DNA from 3 places in the Arthrobacter sp. TJ-266 genome. Region 1 is predicted to be linked to each of the others. Evidence: riboswitches for the same ligand, from Rfam matches in the RefSeq annotation. Region 1 holds a riboswitch; each other region holds the start of a gene.
The links. A riboswitch is a leader RNA that binds a small molecule or an ion and turns the genes downstream of it on or off. The one in region 1 is predicted to bind cyclic di-AMP.

Region 1 (5,676 bases):
GGGTATGTCCCCCTCGGTCGGCGCATCTCCGAGCTGGCTGCCGGCCCCGAGGCCTCGCGACGAGCCGTGGCGGAGATGCTGGAGGACGGCGGCGTTCGCGGTCTCACCTGGCGTGAGCTCGATGACGACGTGACGGCTGTCGCCGCGGGCCTGACCGCGCTCGGCTACGGGCGTGGCAGCAGGGTGAGCCTCCTCGTACCACCCGGAGTGGACCTGACCGTCCTGATCTACGCGTGCCTCCGCATCGGCGCGGTGATCGTCGTCGCCGACGCCGGCCTCGGCACGCGCGGTCTGAGCCGCGCCGTCAAGGGCTCCTCGCCGGACGTCGTGATCGGCATCCAGCGCGCGCTCGTCGCCGCGCGAGCCCTCGGCTGGCCCGGACGGCGCATCAGCGCGACCCGGCTCACGCCAACACTGCGGCGAGCCCTCGGGGTGGACGCCTCGCTCGGCGATCTGCGCGCGGCGCGCGTCCCCTCGCTCCCGGCCGCCTCCTCCCCCGACGCGGCGCGGGAGTCGACCGGTCCGTCCACAGTGGATGAGCCCGCGCCCGACGACGACGCCGCCATCCTGTTCACCTCCGGCAGCACGGGACCGGCGAAGGGCGTCGTGTACACGCATCGCCGACTCGCCGCCATGCGTGACGCCGTCGAATCAACCATCGGCCTCGGGCCCGGCGGCGCGCTCGTCGCGGGCTTCGCGCCCTTCGCACTGCTGGGACCGGCTCTGGGCGCGACGTCCGTCACCCCGGCGATGGACGTCACGGCACCGAGGACTCTCACGGCTACGGCCCTCGCACAGGCGGCCGCCGCGATCGACGCCACCGTGGTGTTCGCCTCACCGGCAGCCCTCCGCAACGTCGTCGCATCAGCGAACGGGCTGAACGATGCCGGGAGGGTCGCGCTCGGCCGGATCACCCTCATGCTCTCCGCCGGCGCTCCCGTCCCCCGGCCGCTCCTGGAGGCGGTGCAGGAGCTCGTACCCTCGGCGTCGCTGCACACCCCGTACGGCATGACGGAATCACTGCTCGTCGCGGACATCGATCTGGACGGGATCCGGAGCGCTGCCGCAGCTGCCGAGGCCGGCGCAGAGGGCACCGGGAACGGCGTCTGCGTGGGCCGGCCCGTACGCGGCGCACGGGTGGCCGTGAGCGCGCTGGCCGCCGACGGGACGGCCACGGGCGACCCGGCGACCGCGCCCGGCGTGACCGGCGAGATCCTCGTCGCCGCTCCGCACGTCAAGGACCGGTACTTCCGGCTCTGGCGGACGGAGCAGGAGTCCTCCCGTACCCGCCCCTGGCACCGCACGGGGGACGTCGGTCACCTCGACGCGGAGGGCCGCCTCTGGGTCGAGGGCCGTCTCGGGCACGTCATCACCGCACCGGGAGGTGTCGTGACCCCGGTGGGTCTCGAGCTGGCCCTGGAACTGCTCGACGGCGTGCGGCTCGCGGCCGTCGTCGGTGTGGGTCCGGTCGGCACCCAGGCGGTCGTCGCCGTCGTCGAGCCGGACGCCACCCCGAAGCGCCCCGCACTGGCTGAACCGAGCCTGGCCGAGGCTGCCCGTGCTGCAGCGCGTACCCGCGGAATCGAGCTGGCCGCCGTGCTCACGGTGCCCGCGCTTCCCGTGGATGTCCGGCACAACGCGAAGATCGACCGCACCCGGGTGGCCGCCTGGAGCGCCACGTTCCTCGCGGGCCGGCGGGCCGGCACGCCGTGACCGTCCTCGTCACGGGTGCGAGCGGGATGCTCGGCCGATCCGTCGCCGAGCATCTCGTCTCGGCCGGCGAGGACGTCCGGTGCTTCCAGCGCAGGCCCTCGAACGTGGTCGGGGCCACGGACGTCCTGGGTTCCGTCGACGACGCCGGCGCGGTGGAGGACGCCGCACGCGGATGCAGCGCGATCATCCACCTCGCGGCCAAGGTCTCCTTCACGGGTGCACTCGAGGACTTCCGGCGCATCAACGTCGATGGCACGCGGTACGTCCTCGACGCCGCGGTCCGGCATGGTGTCGCCGACGTCGTCCACGTCTCCTCCCCCTCCGTTGCGCACCTCGGGGCCTCACTGGTGGGCGCACCCGCCGGACCCGCCGATCCCGAGCGGGCGCGGGGCACCTACGCACGGACGAAGGCCGCAGCCGAAGTCCTGGCGCTCAGTCGGTCCGGGACCGACCTCCGCGTGGCGGCGGTCCGGCCGCACGTCGTCTGGGGCCCCGGCGACACCCAGCTCGTGGAGCGGGTGATCGAACGCGCCCGGCGTGGGCGGCTCCCGCTGCTCGGCCACGGCACATCCCTGATCGACACCACGTATGTGGACAACGCGGCGTCGGCGATCGTCGCGTGCCTCGCCAGGATGGACGCCGCCGCCGGTCGGGCCGTCGTGGTCACCAACGGCGAACCCCGACCCATCGCCGAACTCCTCACAGGTATCTGCAGGGCGGGGGGCGTGGAACCTCCACGCTGGTCGATCCCCGGCAGTGTGGCCCGCGGGGCCGGCGCCGTGATCGAACGCGCGTGGATGCGCCTGGGACGCGAGGACGAGCCACCGATGACCCGGTTCCTTGCCGAACAGCTCTCCACCGCCCACTGGTTCGACCAGCGGCGGACGCGGCAGGTGCTCGACTGGAGCCCGTCCGTCAGTATCGACGAGGGCTTCCGGAGGCTCGCTGCCCACTACGGCGGCGTCTGAGGACCGCGGCCATTCGGGTCTGCTCCCCGGTCATCGGACGGCGGATCATCCGGCACTACGGCCGCGCTGCAGAACAGCCATGACGCGTAGCGGCTGGGAATGACGAAGGACGGGATGCTCTGCATCCCGTCCTTCGTTTCGCTGTACCCGGCGCTGCAGGCCAATGGCCTAGCGCGTGTAGTACCCATCCACGGCCATCGCCGTGACGGGGTGGACCTGCGTTCCCTGCGAGGGGTTCAGCGCGCTGATCATCTGCCCGTTGCCCAGGTAGATTCCCACGTGGCTGCCGCCGTTCTGGCTGACGAGGTCTCCCGGCTGCGGGGTGGTCGTCGGCTGCAGCGCGTCGAACTGCGCGTAGGTCACACGGGGCAGCTGTACGCCGTGCTGGGCGTACACCCACTGCACGAAGCCGGAGCAGTCCCAGGCGCCGAAGGACGTGCCCCCGTAGACGTAACCGGAACCCTCGCCGCTCATCGCCGTTCCGACGATGCCGGACATCGGAGTGATGGAGGATGCGGACTGCGTGGTGAGGCCGGTCGTGTTGCCCGCGCCCTGCGTCGACGTGGACGCCGAGAAGACAGCAGGAGCGGCTGCGGGAGCCGCGACCGCCGACTGCTGCGCAACCGGTGCGCCGCCCAGGGCGATCGTCTGCCCCGGGTAGATCACGGAGCCGTGTCCGAGACCGTTGGCCGCGAAGAGCGTGTCCAGGCTGACGCCGTGGGCCGCTGCGATGCCGCCGAGCGTGTCGCCGGACCGGACCGTGTAGGTCCCTGCCGCGGGAGCCGCGACGGTGGTGACCGGTGCGGTGGTGGCGGCGGCGGTGCCGACGGTCACCTCGCCCGCGGCACTGGCCGGGAGCGCTGCTCCCAAGAGGATGCCGGAGGCGGCGACGACGACGACGGCGGGCTTACCTGCGGCCGAGGCGCTTGCGCCGACGGCGCGTGAGGCGGTGACGAGAGGGTTGGTGCGCGACGGAACGGCCCGGTGGCGCGCGATATGACGGTTCTGTGACATGTTGTTGCCTTTCCCGATGCCTACGAAGTTAGCTGTCGGGTTCGGATGGGACATCCGGACACGTCATGTCATCGACCGCCGCCCCAGTGCCGGTCAATGCGTGCCTTTACCCCTAGGACTTGTGAGAAAGCCCGCTTTCGGTTCCCCCGCCCCTGTCGAATGTGTTGTTCGAACGGTCCGTCCTCATCGACAGGGTTAGGCAAAGAGAGGAAGGGCGACCCCCCGAGGTGGGCGGACGCTGGAACAACGGTACGCGGCGATCACGTTCCTGTCACGTTCGGATCACGCCTGCCTCGCAGTCTGGCCTCGGCGGCGCTGATGACTATAATCTCGCCGACCGCGGACGCGGCTGGCAGACGGGGCAGAAGAAGGACGAACGGTTCATGAAGGACTCTCGTCGCATCAGGGTGACACGGCCTGCCGCGGCACACCGGCGGCAGGGCTCACCCTCGCGCCCGTAGGCCTCCAGTTCGCGGGCGAAGTAGCCGGAGGTACCGTTAACGTTGACGTAGAGCGAGTCGAAACTCGTGCCGCCGGCTTCCAGCGCACGCTCCATGACCCCACGCACGGCGTCGACGACCCGATCGGTGTCGGGGCGGCGCATGGTGTCGGTCGGCCGGGCGTAGTGCAGCCGGGCCGCCCAGAGGGCCTCGTCCGCGTAGATGTTCCCGATGCCGGAGATGAGGCCCTGATCGAGGAGCGCACGCTTCAGCCCCGTCCTGCGGGCACGCAGCCGCTGGTGGAAGGTCGCGGTGGAGAAGATCGGGTCCAGCGGATCGCGGGCGATGTGCGCGGCCTGCCTCGGGATCAGCGTCAGCTGCTCGGCGCCGAGGCCGCCTGCACCGCCGTCGCCCGTGGGGTCGAGATCGGCGAGGAACATGCCGCCGAAGATCCGCTGGTCGACGAACCGGAGGTCCGTGGGCAGACGCTCGCCGTCCGGTCCGGTCGCCGGGGACAGTCCGAGCCGGACCTTGAGGTGCTTCTCCCGTGCCGCCCCGGGCTCCTCGATGAGCAGCTGGCCGCTCATGCCGAGATGGGCCATGAGCGCGACGGTCGGCGCCTGCTCGCTGCCGGCCGCCTCCTCGAGGGGCATCCACAGGAACTTGCCGCGGCGCACCACGTCCCGCACCGTGACACCCTCGAGGTTCTGTCGGAAGTCCTCGGCGCCCAGGAGGTGCCTGCGCAGGGAGCGGGGGTCCACGACCTCCACGTCCTGGATCGTCCGGCCCGTCACCCATCGCGCGAGCCCGCGCCGGACGACCTCGACCTCCGGGAGTTCAGGCACTCAGGAACCGTTGTCGTGCGTGCGGGACATCACGGCCCCGGGCAGTGACGGGGGTGCGTGGGAATCCGAGGGGTGCGAGGCTTCCGGGGCGCCCGACGGCAGGACGGGCTGCGGCGCGTCGGGGTCGGTCGCGCCGCCCGACAGCAGCACCCAGGTCTCCGCGGCGGCGGCCTGTTCCGCCTCCTTCTTGGACGGCCCTGTACCGGAGCCGTACTCGACGCCACCGATCACCAGACGCGCGGTGAAGGTGCGCGCGTGATCGGGGCCCACGCCTGCGACCCGGTAGTCGATGAGCCCCAGGCGTCGGCTTGCAGCCGCCTCCTGGATGCGTGTCTTCCAATCGGTGCCGCCACCCAGGACGGCGGAGTCGGCGAGGAGGGGGGCGATCAGCCGCATGACCATGGCGCGGGCCGTCTCGATGCCGTGCGTGAGGTACGCGGCGCCGATCACGGCCTCCATGGTGTCCGCGAGGATGGAGGCCTTGTCACGGCCGTTCGTCAGTTTCTCGCCCTGCCCGAGCAGCACGTGGCTGCCGAGGTCCAGGCTGCGGGCCACTCCGGCGAGGGCCTTCGTGCTCACGACCGCCGAGCGGCGCTTGGCGAGCTCACCCTCGGACAGGTCGGGGTTGTCCCGGTAGAGGGCATCGGTGACCGACAGCCCGAGCACGGAGTCGCCGAGGAACTCGAGGCGTTCGTT
Region 2 (5,676 bases), on a different contig from region 1:
GCGAGCGTCTGACCGAGTGCATCGGCCAGCGTGACCGTCTGGACGGGAAGCGCTCGCCCGGCCTCGTGGGCCAGCAGCCGGGCTTCCTCCCAGTCGACGTTGCGGGCGTTCGAACCGTCGCTCACTCGTTCCCGCCGTCCGCCGCGGGGCTGGGGCAGAGGTCGTTCGCCAGGGCCAGCGCCGACCGCATCGCCACCTGCTCGTCGGCCTGGCCGCTGCCGACCGCGAGACCGGCGGCGTATCCCGCCACGAAGGTGGTCAGCGGTGCGGCTGGCCGCACCACCCCGTGCGCCGCCTTGCCGGCCAGGGCGAGGACGGCGTCGATGTCCACGTCCGTCCCCTCGATCTCGAAGGCCTCGACGAGCTTCCGCGTCCATTCGTGCAGCAGTTTCTGGCGATCGTCCATGGGATCCTCCGGGGGTGCTAGGGAACGGCGACACCCAGCTCTCGTGCATCAGCCCAGGTGTCGACGTCGTGCGTTGTGCCCGGTGGGACCGGGACCTGCCTCGTCCTCACACTAGCAAGGAGGCTGCGCATCGAGAGGTTCGCGGCGGAGCCGCCGGCGAGTACGCCGTCGATCGCGGCAACGAGATCCCCGGTGCGGTACAGCGCCGCGAGGGGCTGTTCGCGGCCGCCGTCGAGCGCGACCAGCGAGGTGTCGGCACGGTTGCGTGCCTCCTCGAGCAGGGCGTCGAGCAGCCCGGGGACGCCCGGCATGTCACACGCCACGACGACGCTCCAGGGCGAGCGCTCGCCCACCCCGAGCGCGAAGGCGGCGGCGAGGGCCGCCGCCGGTCCGGCGAACGGCGGTTCCTCGCGGACGAAGGCCAGCCGCGGCACCGCACGCGCGCCGTCCTCCGCAGCGGCACGCAGCACGAGCTCGACCTCCCCCGCCCCGTCCGGTCGCGGCCCGACGACGGTCAGCGACCGCGCGCCGACGAGGGCGCGACACGTGCGCTGGAGGAGGGTCTCGCCGTCGAGCACGAGCCCGGCCTTCGCCACCCCGCCGAGGCGGGAGGACCGTCCGCCCGCCAGGACGACGGCATCGAACAGTGGTTCGGGGTGGGTCACGCGGCGGTCTCGGTCAGGAAGGCGCTCCACTGCGGAGCCGGCTTCTCCAGCTCGCGGATCTGCCACTGCGGTCCGCGTGGGGGCAACGGCACCACCCGCAGCTTCCACCCCAGGCTGCTGAGGGTCTTGTCGCCCTTGGCGTTGTTGCACTTCAGGCAGCAGGCCACCAGGTTCTCCCACGAGTCGGCGCCGCCCCTCGAGCGCGGCATGACGTGGTCGATGGTCGAGGCCGCCTTCCCGCAGTACGCGCAGATGTGGTTGTCGCGGCGCAGCACGCCGCGGCGCGTGGCGGTGACGTCATGGCGGTACGGGATCTTCACGTACCTGTTGAGCAGGATCACGGAGGGTCTGCCGAGAACGTCCGTGGGGCCGACCACGGGCTCGTCGTCCTCCGCGACCACACTCGCCTTCCCCGTCAGCACAAGCACCAGCGCCCTGCGGAACGTGACGACCGCAAGTGGTTCGTACCCAGCATTCAGAACGAGTGTGCGCATTCGACGAGCCTCATCGCTGACCTGTTCCCCGCTACCGGTTGCCAGTCGGGACGACGGGAGAAGAGCTTCGAAAGTGACACTGCAAGAGTAAGCCGGACACGGGGCAGCCGCTAATCACGCGGCTCCGCAGGGCTGCAGGTGTCGTTCCGCCCCTCGGCATGCACGGGCTCACGGGACGGCAGTCTGTTGAACGCGAAAGGACCGGCGGGTGGCCGGTCCTTTCGTGAAGCGTCGGTGCGGAAGCGTCAGCCGCCCACGCGGATGTAGACACCGCCGGAGCCGAGCTCGGCCGGTGCGATCACCGTCGTGTTGCCGTTGAAGCCGCCGTGGACCGCCTGGCCACCGCCGATGTACACCGCGATGTGAGCCATGCCCATGCCGCCGTCGGCGTAGTAGATGAGGTCACCCGGGATGGCTTCGCCCGCGCTGACCGTGCGGCCGAGGGAGAGGTAGCCGGCGGGCCAGCCGTGGAAGTTGATGCCGGCGGCGGCCAGCGCGTTGCTCGCCAGTCGCGTGCAGTCCTGCATGACGCCGAGCTGGCCCTGGGCCGCGGCGGCGATGGTGGCCGCGACTCCCGAGGAAACGGCCGGCGGGGCAACTGCGGGAGCAGCGGGAGCTGCGACGCGCGCCGCGACCGGAGCGGCGACGGGCGCTGCGACCACGGGAGCAGGAGCCACGACAGCCGGAGCGACGACCGGTGCAACCGCTGCGGGCTGGACGACCGGAGCGGGCGCCGGGGCGGCAACCGGAGCCTCGACCACGGGAGCGGGTGCCGGAGGAGGGACGACCACGGGAGCGGCCTGGACCTTGACAGGCGTCCGGTTGAAGGCGACGGTCGTGGTGTTCGCCGCGACGACCGCGGTCCGCTCGACGGTGACGGTCAGCTTGGTGGTAGCGACCTCACGCTGCGGCTGGAGGTCCGCCGCGTTGGCGGCGACGCCGCTGGTGAGGACGAGACCGGAGGCTGCGGCGATGACCGCAGCCTGCCGTCCCATGCCGCCGGCGTTGCTGGTGACGGCCCTCGCGAGGTCCGAGAAACTCTGCGTGTCCCCGCGGTGGCGGGCGATCGTGGCGCGTGTCATGAAGGTCTCCGGGTATGAGGGGTTTAGCGGACGCGGACGAAGCTGGCGCCGGGGAGGTCGGACAGGCTGTGCAGACCGGTGTTCATACCGTTCAGACCGCCGCTGATGACCTGGCCGTTACCGACGTAGATGGCGACGTGGCCGCCGGTGATGACCAGATCGCCGGGAGCGGGCGAACCCACCACATCGCCGTACTGGAAGAACTGACCCGGTGCGAGGTCGCCGACCGACTTGCCGACCGAGCGCAGTGCCTTCTCGACCATGGCCGTGCAGTCCTGCGCCACGCCGATCTGCGCGTAGGCACTGCCGACGAGCCCGTCGGCCACACCGGAGGCGGCGGCGACGGGGGCGGCCGGCGCGGGAGCGGGCTGCGCCACGGCGACGGGAGCCGGGGCGGCGACGATGGCGACGGGTGCCGGAGCCTGCACGGCGACCGGTGCCGGAGCCTGCACGGCGACGGGCGCCGGCGCCTGCACGACCACGGGTGCCGGAGTCGGCGCGGCAACGGGCGCCTCGACGACGACGGGAGCCGGCTCCGGCGCCTTCTCCGGCGCCTTCTCGACGGCGACCGGGACGAGCTCGAACGCGACCTCGGCCGTGGCCGGGACGGTGACCTCGGCGGTGACGACGCGGGAGACGGTGAGGGTGGAGGCCTGGGCCTCACGCTCGGCGGAAGCCGCTCCGTGAGCCGGCAGACCGGCGGTGAGCACGAGACCCGACGCTGCGACGATGACGGCTGCCTGGCGGCCGACTGATCCTGCGTTGGACGAGACGGCGGCGGACAGTGCGGTCAGCGGGCTGACGGTTTGGGGCGCGCGGTGGCGGCCCAGCGTGGTGCTGGTGGACACGTTGGATTACCTCTCCCAACGCCTGCGAGGTGAGCTGTCGGATTCGGATGGGAGTCACCCGGCCGCTGCGAGCAGCGACTTAACCCCAAGGACCTCTCGAAAGAAGTCCACAAATTGGTTCCCCCGCCTCTGCCATGCGAATGGTGCGAACGGACCTCGAGCAATGGCAGAGCTAGGCGATTTGCAGGAGGGTGCCGGATCTAGAGCGAATTTGGCACGGGATGAAGGCTACCCGAGAACCAGCGGTATGTCACGTTCTGGTCACGGTCCTCAGGCTGCTTGCCTTTCCGGCCACCGTGCGGCGCTCCCGGGAAGGGTCAGGCGTCGACCGACACGAAGACGTGCGAGGCCACTTCGGGAGGCAGTTCGAGGGCGCCCTCGACCCCGGGGACGCGGACCGACACGTAGCCGCCCACCGATTCCAGGCTCAGGCTCGCGCCGGGTCGCAGGCCGCCCTCGTCGAGCTGGGTGAGGAGCTCCGGGTCCACCTGGATGGGCTCGGCGAGCCGGACGAGGGTCACGGCGCTCTCGGGTGAGTACGTGCCCATGGCGGCCAGGAGCGTCACGACGCCGTCGGTGAACTGCTCGGTCTGGACGCCACCGAGCGCCTCGAGGCCGGGGATGGGATTACCGTACGGGGACTGCGAGGGCTTGCCCAGCAGTTCGTAGAGCCTGCGCTCCACGCGCTCGCTCATGACGTGCTCCCACCGGCAGGCCTCGTCGTGCACGTACGCCCAGTCGAGGCCGATCACGTCGCTGAGCAGGCGCTCGGCCAGACGGTGCTTGCGCATGACCTCCGTGGCCCGGCGGCGTCCCACCTCCGTGAGTTCGAGATGCCGGTCCCCCGAGACCACCACGAGCCCGTCGCGCTCCATGCGTCCGATCGTTTGCGAGACGGTGGGCCCGGAGTGCCGCAGCCTCTCGGCGATCCGTGCCCGGAGCGCCACGATGTTCTCCTCCTCGAGCTCGAGGATGGTCCGCAGGTACATCTCGGTGGTGTCGATGAGGTCCGTCATGCGGTTCAGCTCCTTGGTGCGGTGCGGGTTCGCGGCTGGAGGGCCGCGCGCGGCCGGCGGTCAGGTCCGCCTCAGCCTGCGCCTCGCCACGCTTCCCAAGGTTAACCCATGGCGACGGGCAGGGCCGGTGCGCGCGCGCCTGCGGCGCCGTCCCGCGCGGGTACCGCGCCGCCGTCGCGGGCCCGTCACGGACAGGGGCCGCGTGCCCGGGCTGGGGCAGAATGAGGGGCACACGCCGCCGCCGACCACCTGGAGCATCCTTGACCGACCTGCCGCGCATCCCCGACCACCTCCTGCCCGCCGACGGCCGCTTCGGCGCGGGCCCGTCCAAGGTGCGCGGCGCGCAGCTGGACGCCCTCGTGCGCGCGGGCAGCACGCTCCTCGGCACCTCGCACCGCCAGGCGCCCGTCAGGAACCTCGTGGGTGACGTCCGCGAGGGCCTCATGACCTTCTTCGGCGCCCCCGAGGGCTACGAAGTGATCCTCGGCGTCGGCGGATCCACAGCCTTCTGGGACGCGGCGGCGTTCGGTCTCGTGGAGGCGAAGGCGCAGCACCTCTCCTTCGGTGAGTTCGGATCGAAGTTCGCGTCGGCCACGGACAAGGCCCCGTTCCTCGAGCCCTCGAGCATCATCACGTCCCCTCCGGGCGCTCGTCCGGATGCCGTCGCGGAGGCGGGCGTGGACACCTACGCCTGGCCGCAGAACGAGACCTCGACCGGCGTCGCGGCGCCCGTACGGCGCGTGGACGGGACGGACGACGGCGCCCTGACGGTCATCGACGCCACCTCCGCGGCCGGCGGGCTGCACGTGGACGTCGCCGAGACGGACGTCTACTACTTCGCCCCGCAGAAGAACTTCGCCTCCGACGGTGGGCTGTGGCTGGGGCTCTTCTCCCCCGCGGCGCTCGACCGCGTGGCGCGTATCAGGGCGGGCGGGCGGTGGATCCCCGATTTCCTCGACCTGCAGACGGCGGTGGAGAACTCCCGCCTGAACCAGACCTACAACACGCCCTCGCTCTCCACCCTCGTGACCCTCGACGCCCAGGTGCAGTGGCTGAACGCCGAGGGCGGACTGCCGTTCGCCACGGCGCGCACCGCGGACTCTGCAGGGCGCCTGTACGCCTGGGCCGAGGCCTCATCGGTCGCGTCCCCCTACGTCACGCGGCC
Region 3 (5,676 bases), on a different contig from region 1:
GACGCACTGGAGGCCACCGACACCCTGGAGCTCGCCGACCGCAGCGTGGACGAGCTCAGCGGAGGGCAGCGCCAGCGGGTCTGGATCGCCATGGCCCTCGCCCAGCAGACCGGCATCCTGCTGCTGGACGAGCCGACCACCTTCCTGGACGTCACCCATCAGATCGAGGTGCTCGACCTCATCACCGATCTCAACCGCCGCGCCGGCACCACCGTGGTCATGGTGCTGCACGATCTCAACCTCGCCGCGCGGTACGCGGACCACCTCATCGCCATGCGCGACGGCAGGATCGTCGCGGAGGGTCCGCCGGCCGCCGTGGTCACCGAGGAGATCGTGTCCGGGGTCTTCACCCTCGACTGCCGCATCATCCAGGACCCCGTGTCCGCGACACCCATGGTGGTCCCGGTCGGGCGCCACCACGGTGCCCGGGACCACGAGAGCAACGAGAAACACGAGAGCCACGGAGCACCTGCGCCACCGCAGGCCGGCTACCGACCCAACCCGCACGACTCCGTTCCCACCCCTGTGGAGGCAGCATCATGACCGACGTGACCGAGCGAACCGCACGGCGTACTGCCGCGGACACCGAACCGATGGTGCTGGCGTTCGACGTCGCCGTCACCCGCGTGCGCGACCTCAGCCCGAACTTCCGCCGGATCACCTTCGGCGGGGCGTGCCTGAAGGGTTTCGGAGTGGCCGGGGACAGCCTCGACCTCCGGATCAAGATCATCATCCCCTCGGCCGGACGCCCGTGCCCGGACATCGCGGGCCTGATGGCGAGCGGTGACAGCGCGAGCTGGTACCAGTCCTGGCTCGCCATGGAGGCCGAGGAGCGCGGATCCATGCGCACCTACACGGTGCGGGCCTCGCGCTGCGACGGCGCGGTCCCGGAGATCGACGTCGACTTCGTGATGCACCTCGACGCCGAGGGCCGCGGCGGCCCCGCTGCCGAGTGGGCCGCGGCGAGCCGCCCTGGTGACCGCGTGTGCGTGATCGGGCCCAACGCCGCAGCAGCGCAGTGCCTGACGGCCGGCGCCTACGGGGGCATCGAGTGGAGCCCCGGCCTCGCCCAGCACGTGCTCCTCGCCGGCGACGAGACCGCGGTGCCCGCGATCGGTGCGATCCTCGAGTCGCTGCCCGCGGACGTCGGCGGGCACGCGTTCCTGGAGGTGCCCACCGCTGCGGACGTGCAGGAGCTGCACACGCCGTCGTCCGTGACCGTCACCTGGCTCCCGCGCGACGGCAAGCCGCACGGTGAACCGCTCGAGGCCGCCGTACGCGACGCCGTCCGGGTGCCGGGCTGGGTCTCCCTCGCCGGATCCGGGGACGCACGGGGCGGCAGCGAGCCGGAGGACGTGGACGTGGACCGCACCATCCTGTGGGAGACCCCGCAGCTGCTCGAGACGGCGATCGTCCAGTCGACCATCAACCCCGACCGCCCGCCGGGCACCCAGCCGTTCTACGCGTGGATCGCGGGAGAAGCGGCTGTGGTGCGCGGTCTCCGCCGCTACCTGGTGCGCGATGTCGGCGTGGACCGCAAGCAGGTGGCCTTCATGGGGTATTGGCGGAAGGGCCGCGCGGAACTGACCTGAGGGTGGTGCGCACCTCAATTTTTCCAACGGCTTTCCGCAGGATTCTGGAGTATCCCACTGATTGTCCACAGCGTGTATAACGGAATTGTAACTACGGGTTTCCTCCCCTACAGTGTGAGCAGCAAAGCCCGAAGACGTGATCCAGGTCCGTACGCCCAACCCTGTCAGCGGACCGCCTGACCAACCCGTGACAGGGGCGGAGGACCCACGATCACGGCGGCGCAGGCCGCCTCGGGGTGAAGCCCTCCCACAGTGCTCGTGGTGCGCTGCCGTATCCGGCAGGTCCGCACCGGAGCCTGGCAGGGGGCCGAGTCGACTCTTGCTCGAACCCGACAGCTGACTCCGCCGGCGTCCCCAGAGAGGTAAGCAGTTGACCCAGACGGTTACGTCCGGGCGCCGTCGTGCGCCCGTCGCTCGCGTGCACCAGCAGCACCCCGTCCTGCTCGGGTCCGACTGCCACACGCTGCCCAGCCGCCGCTCCCTGAGGGCCACTGCGATCGGTGAGGCGCGTGGAGAGGTCCCGGAGCGACGCTCGATCGACGATGCGCTCCACCCGATCGGCGTCGCGCCAGCGGATGCGTCCGCAACCCCGGTGGCCCCGGTGGCGCCCGTCGCGCCTCTCCCGCTCGCCGCACCCGCCGCCCGTGCCATCCGTCCGGCGTCAGGTCGCCGCGCCGCCGTCGTCGGCACCCCCGAGGCGGACACTGCCGCCGCAGGCGCTCCCGCGCTGGAGGTTCCCGCACAGCAGTTCCCCACGCGTCGGGAACTGCGAGGCCGAGCCGACGCCGCGACCACCCACCCTGCCCCAGCTGTTCCGCTCGAGGCCGTTCACGCCGAGCAGTCCCACGCCCTGTTCACGATGTCCCCTGCCGGCGCGGAGGTGCCGGACGTACCGACGCCGAGCCGCCGGGAGCGCCGCTCCCACAGCCGTCCGCACGGCGCGCGGGCACGCCGGAACGGGACTCGGAACCGCTCCGGTCTGGCCCGTCTCCGCGACCAGTCCGCGACGGCCGGCATGGTGCTCGCCTCGGCCGGGCTGCTCATGGGTACGGTCGCGCCGTCGACCACCGCGGCAGCACCGACGGCCGCGCTGCCGGCCGCCGTCGTCACCGCCGGCGCGGCCGCCCCGGCAGTGACCGCGCCCTCCGGCGCGGAGGTGGTCTTCCGCCTGGAGAGTGCGGGCCCGGCGACCGACGGCATCGCCCCGAGCATCGCGAGTGCGCGTGCCCTCTCGGCGTCGGTCTCGCCCGTGGTCCAGGAGCGGGAGGCCTTCGCCGTGCCCGTCGCCGAGGGGACCGTCGCCTCCACCTTCGGGCACCGGGTCAATCCCATGGGCGGTTACGGCACGGAACTCCACACCGGACTCGACTACGCCAGCGCGTGCGGCACCCCCGTCACCGCGGCCGACGACGGCACGGTGGTCGAGGCGGGATGGCACGCCTACGGCGGCGGGCAGCGGATCGTCGTGGACCACGGTGACGGCATGCAGACCACTTACAACCACCTCAGCGTCATCGACGTCGCGCAGGGAGCGGCCGTGAGCCGCGGTGGTGCGCTCGGTGCGGTCGGCAGCACGGGCAACTCCACCGGGTGCCACCTGCACTTCGAGGTCATGGTCGGCGACGAGAAGGTGGACCCGCAGCCCTGGCTCTAGCCCTCGAGCGCGGGAGCGGCGGCCGAGATGTTGGAGATGGCGCGCCACATCAGAGCCAGCGTGATCGCCGAGCCGGCGAAGGCGAACCACCACGGCCCGGTGAGCCCCCACACCTGGGCGATGAGCCCGCCGAACAGCTGCCCGATCACGAGCCCGCCGAACACGCCGACCAGGTTCACCGAACCGATCCGCCCCTGGAGCGGCATCGGGACAAGACGCTGCCGCACCGTCGTCGAGATGGTGCCCCAGATGAAGGCGTAGACGCCGAAGCCGAACATGATCACGTACGCGACGGCGGCCGACGTCGTGAGCGCGAAGGCCAGGTGCATCACCACCTCGAGGCTGAGGCACACGCGCATGAGCGTGGCCAGGCGCACCCGGCGCTCGAGCCAGGCGAAGGAGCTGACGCCCACGAGCCCGCCGAGGGCGGCCGAGGTGGCGAGCAGTCCGTAGCCGACGGCGGTGAGGCCCAGGTAGTCGGTGGCATAGAGCACGAGGACGCTCCACGGAGCAGCCCACGTGACATTGAAGATCAGGATGATGAGGATCAGGGTCCGCACGGGCGCGTTGCCGCGGAGCCAGGCGAGGCCCTCGCGGATGGGACGGGGGCGGGCGCCCTCGACGAGGGCCGAAGGTTCCTGCTGCGGACGGGGTGTCCGCGCCATCCGGGCCACGAGGACGACCGCGAGGCTCACGCAGAGGACCTGCACCGTGAACGGCCAGAACGAGCCGATCGCGAAGAGGAAGGCGCCGAGCGGTGGCCCGACGAGCTGGTTGGCCACCAGATACCCGGCCTGCATGCGGGCATTGCCGAGCCCGAGGTCTGCCGACGGGACCGTCATGGGAAGCAGCGTGCTGCCTGCCGTGTCCGCGAACACCTCCGCGGTGCCGTAGAGGAACGCCGAGACCAGCACCACCCAGATACTCACCTGGCCGGTCACGAGCACCGCCACGAGGCCCGTGACGATCAGGGCCCGCACCCCGTTGGCGAGCATGACGAGACGACGGCGGTCATGGTGATCCGCGACGGATCCCGCCACGAGTCCGAACAGGAGCCACGGGAGGATCTGCATCATGGCGCCGGCAGCGACGAGGAACGGCGACGACGTCACCGAGGCGATCAGCAGGGGAGCCGCCGAGAGTGCTATGCCGTCACCGACGTTGCTGGTCCAGGTGGAGGCGAGCAGCCACCGGAAGCTGCCACCGAGCCGACGCGGAGCGATCAGTTCGCCGAGCGAGGGCATTCGTCTCCTGACGGGAATCGGGGCCGGGGCGGGGCCCCGGTTCTCACCCGTCAGGGTAGCGGGTCGCTGACCACCGCGGGGTCCTTGTACCCGAGGGGCATCCGCAGGCGTAGGGCGTCTGGCTTGACCTCGAACGCCATGTGCGTCGCCTTGCCCAGCGGGTCGCCGTCGAGCTGCACCTCCAGCGGCTCGCGGAGGGTCACCTCCGCGGTACGGCACTGGAAGTACTCGAGCGAGGGGTCCTTGCCCTTCCCGCGGGACACCAGCTTGCCGACCACCGCGAGCCAGCCCAGCTTGCCCTTCGGGGCCACGGTCATGATGTCCATCAGTCCGTCGTCGATCCTCGCGCCCGGGAAGATCTCGAGGCCGCCCATGATCTTGCCGCAGTTCCCGCCCATCACGCTGCGCAGGCGCCGCTCGAACGGCTTGCCGCCGTCGATCGAGATGCTGCTCCGCGTGGGCTTCCCGGGGAGGTTCCGCAGCCCGGCGTCCACGTAGGCGAGCCAGCCCACCTTGTCCTTCAGGTCGTCCCGGGTGTCGGACATGATCGCGGCGTCGAACCCGACGCCGGCCATCACGAGGAACACCGACGCGTCCTGGGCGCGGTCCACGGTCACGTGCACCACGTCGATCCGTCGCTCCGTGCCGCGGAAGGCGGCCTCGACGGCGGCTCCGGGATCATCGACGGCGATGTCGAGGTTCCGGGCAAGGAGATTGCCGGTGCCCAGCGGCACGAGCGCCATCATGGTGTTCGTCCCGGCGAGTTCCTCGGCCACGCACCGGACGGTGCCGTCGCCACCGGCTGCGATGACCAGATCCACGCCGGCCTCGAGTGCCTCGCGCGCCTGACCGTGTCCGGGATCGTCCGCCGTCGTCTCGATGATCAGGGGTGCCTCCCAGCCGTCCTCCGCGGAGATCCGCGTCACGGCGTCCTGCACGTCGGAGCCGGTGGCCTTGATCGGGTTGATGATCAGCGCGGCGCGGCGCGTGCTGCCCGACCCGGCGGGTTCGGCGGTGTCCGGGTCCGGAGCGGCGTGGGGTGATGCATCGACGGGCATGGCGTCCTTCGGGCGGTGACGGGCTGGAGTTGAGCTGCGACGGTCGGTGACGGGCTCCGGCGGAGGCCGTGGCCCGTCACGAGCGGCTCCGACGAAGCTTATCCCGCGCCATGAGGAGGGCGAGGGTA

Region 2: linked by a shared signal. The riboswitch ahead of AC4D12_RS14255 (NlpC/P60 family protein) and the one ahead of AC4D12_RS05900 (C40 family peptidase) in region 1 are both predicted to bind cyclic di-AMP.
Region 3: linked by a shared signal. The riboswitch ahead of AC4D12_RS01095 (M23 family metallopeptidase) and the one ahead of AC4D12_RS05900 (C40 family peptidase) in region 1 are both predicted to bind cyclic di-AMP.

Annotation. Positions count from the first base shown of each region.
Region 1 is NZ_JBZCNC010000002.1:237,763-243,438, reverse strand. It holds gene AC4D12_RS05910 (alpha/beta fold hydrolase) at 1-1,713, shown strand, start outside; gene AC4D12_RS05905 (NAD-dependent epimerase/dehydratase family protein) at 1,710-2,681, shown strand; gene AC4D12_RS05900 (C40 family peptidase) at 2,850-3,695, opposite strand; cyclic di-AMP (ydaO/yuaA leader) riboswitch at 3,698-3,903, opposite strand; gene mutM (bifunctional DNA-formamidopyrimidine glycosylase/DNA-(apurinic or apyrimidinic site) lyase) at 4,018-4,980, opposite strand; gene rnc (ribonuclease III) at 4,981-5,676, opposite strand, start outside.
Region 2 is NZ_JBZCNC010000004.1:554,679-560,354, forward strand. It holds gene AC4D12_RS14230 (molybdopterin molybdotransferase MoeA) at 1-125, opposite strand, end outside; gene AC4D12_RS14235 (DUF6457 domain-containing protein) at 122-406, opposite strand; gene mobA (molybdenum cofactor guanylyltransferase) at 424-1,071, opposite strand; gene AC4D12_RS14245 (HNH endonuclease) at 1,068-1,565, opposite strand; gene AC4D12_RS14250 (NlpC/P60 family protein) at 1,811-2,647, opposite strand; gene AC4D12_RS14255 (NlpC/P60 family protein) at 2,671-3,495, opposite strand; cyclic di-AMP (ydaO/yuaA leader) riboswitch at 3,501-3,653, opposite strand; gene AC4D12_RS14260 (iron-dependent transcriptional repressor DtxR) at 3,813-4,511, opposite strand; gene serC (phosphoserine transaminase) at 4,733-5,676, shown strand, end outside.
Region 3 is NZ_JBZCNC010000001.1:205,391-211,066, forward strand. It holds gene AC4D12_RS01085 (ABC transporter ATP-binding protein) at 1-543, shown strand, start outside; gene AC4D12_RS01090 (siderophore-interacting protein) at 540-1,592, shown strand; cyclic di-AMP (ydaO/yuaA leader) riboswitch at 1,756-1,959, shown strand; gene AC4D12_RS01095 (M23 family metallopeptidase) at 1,963-3,246, shown strand; gene AC4D12_RS01100 (MFS transporter) at 3,243-4,490, opposite strand; gene AC4D12_RS01105 (diacylglycerol/lipid kinase family protein) at 4,541-5,548, opposite strand.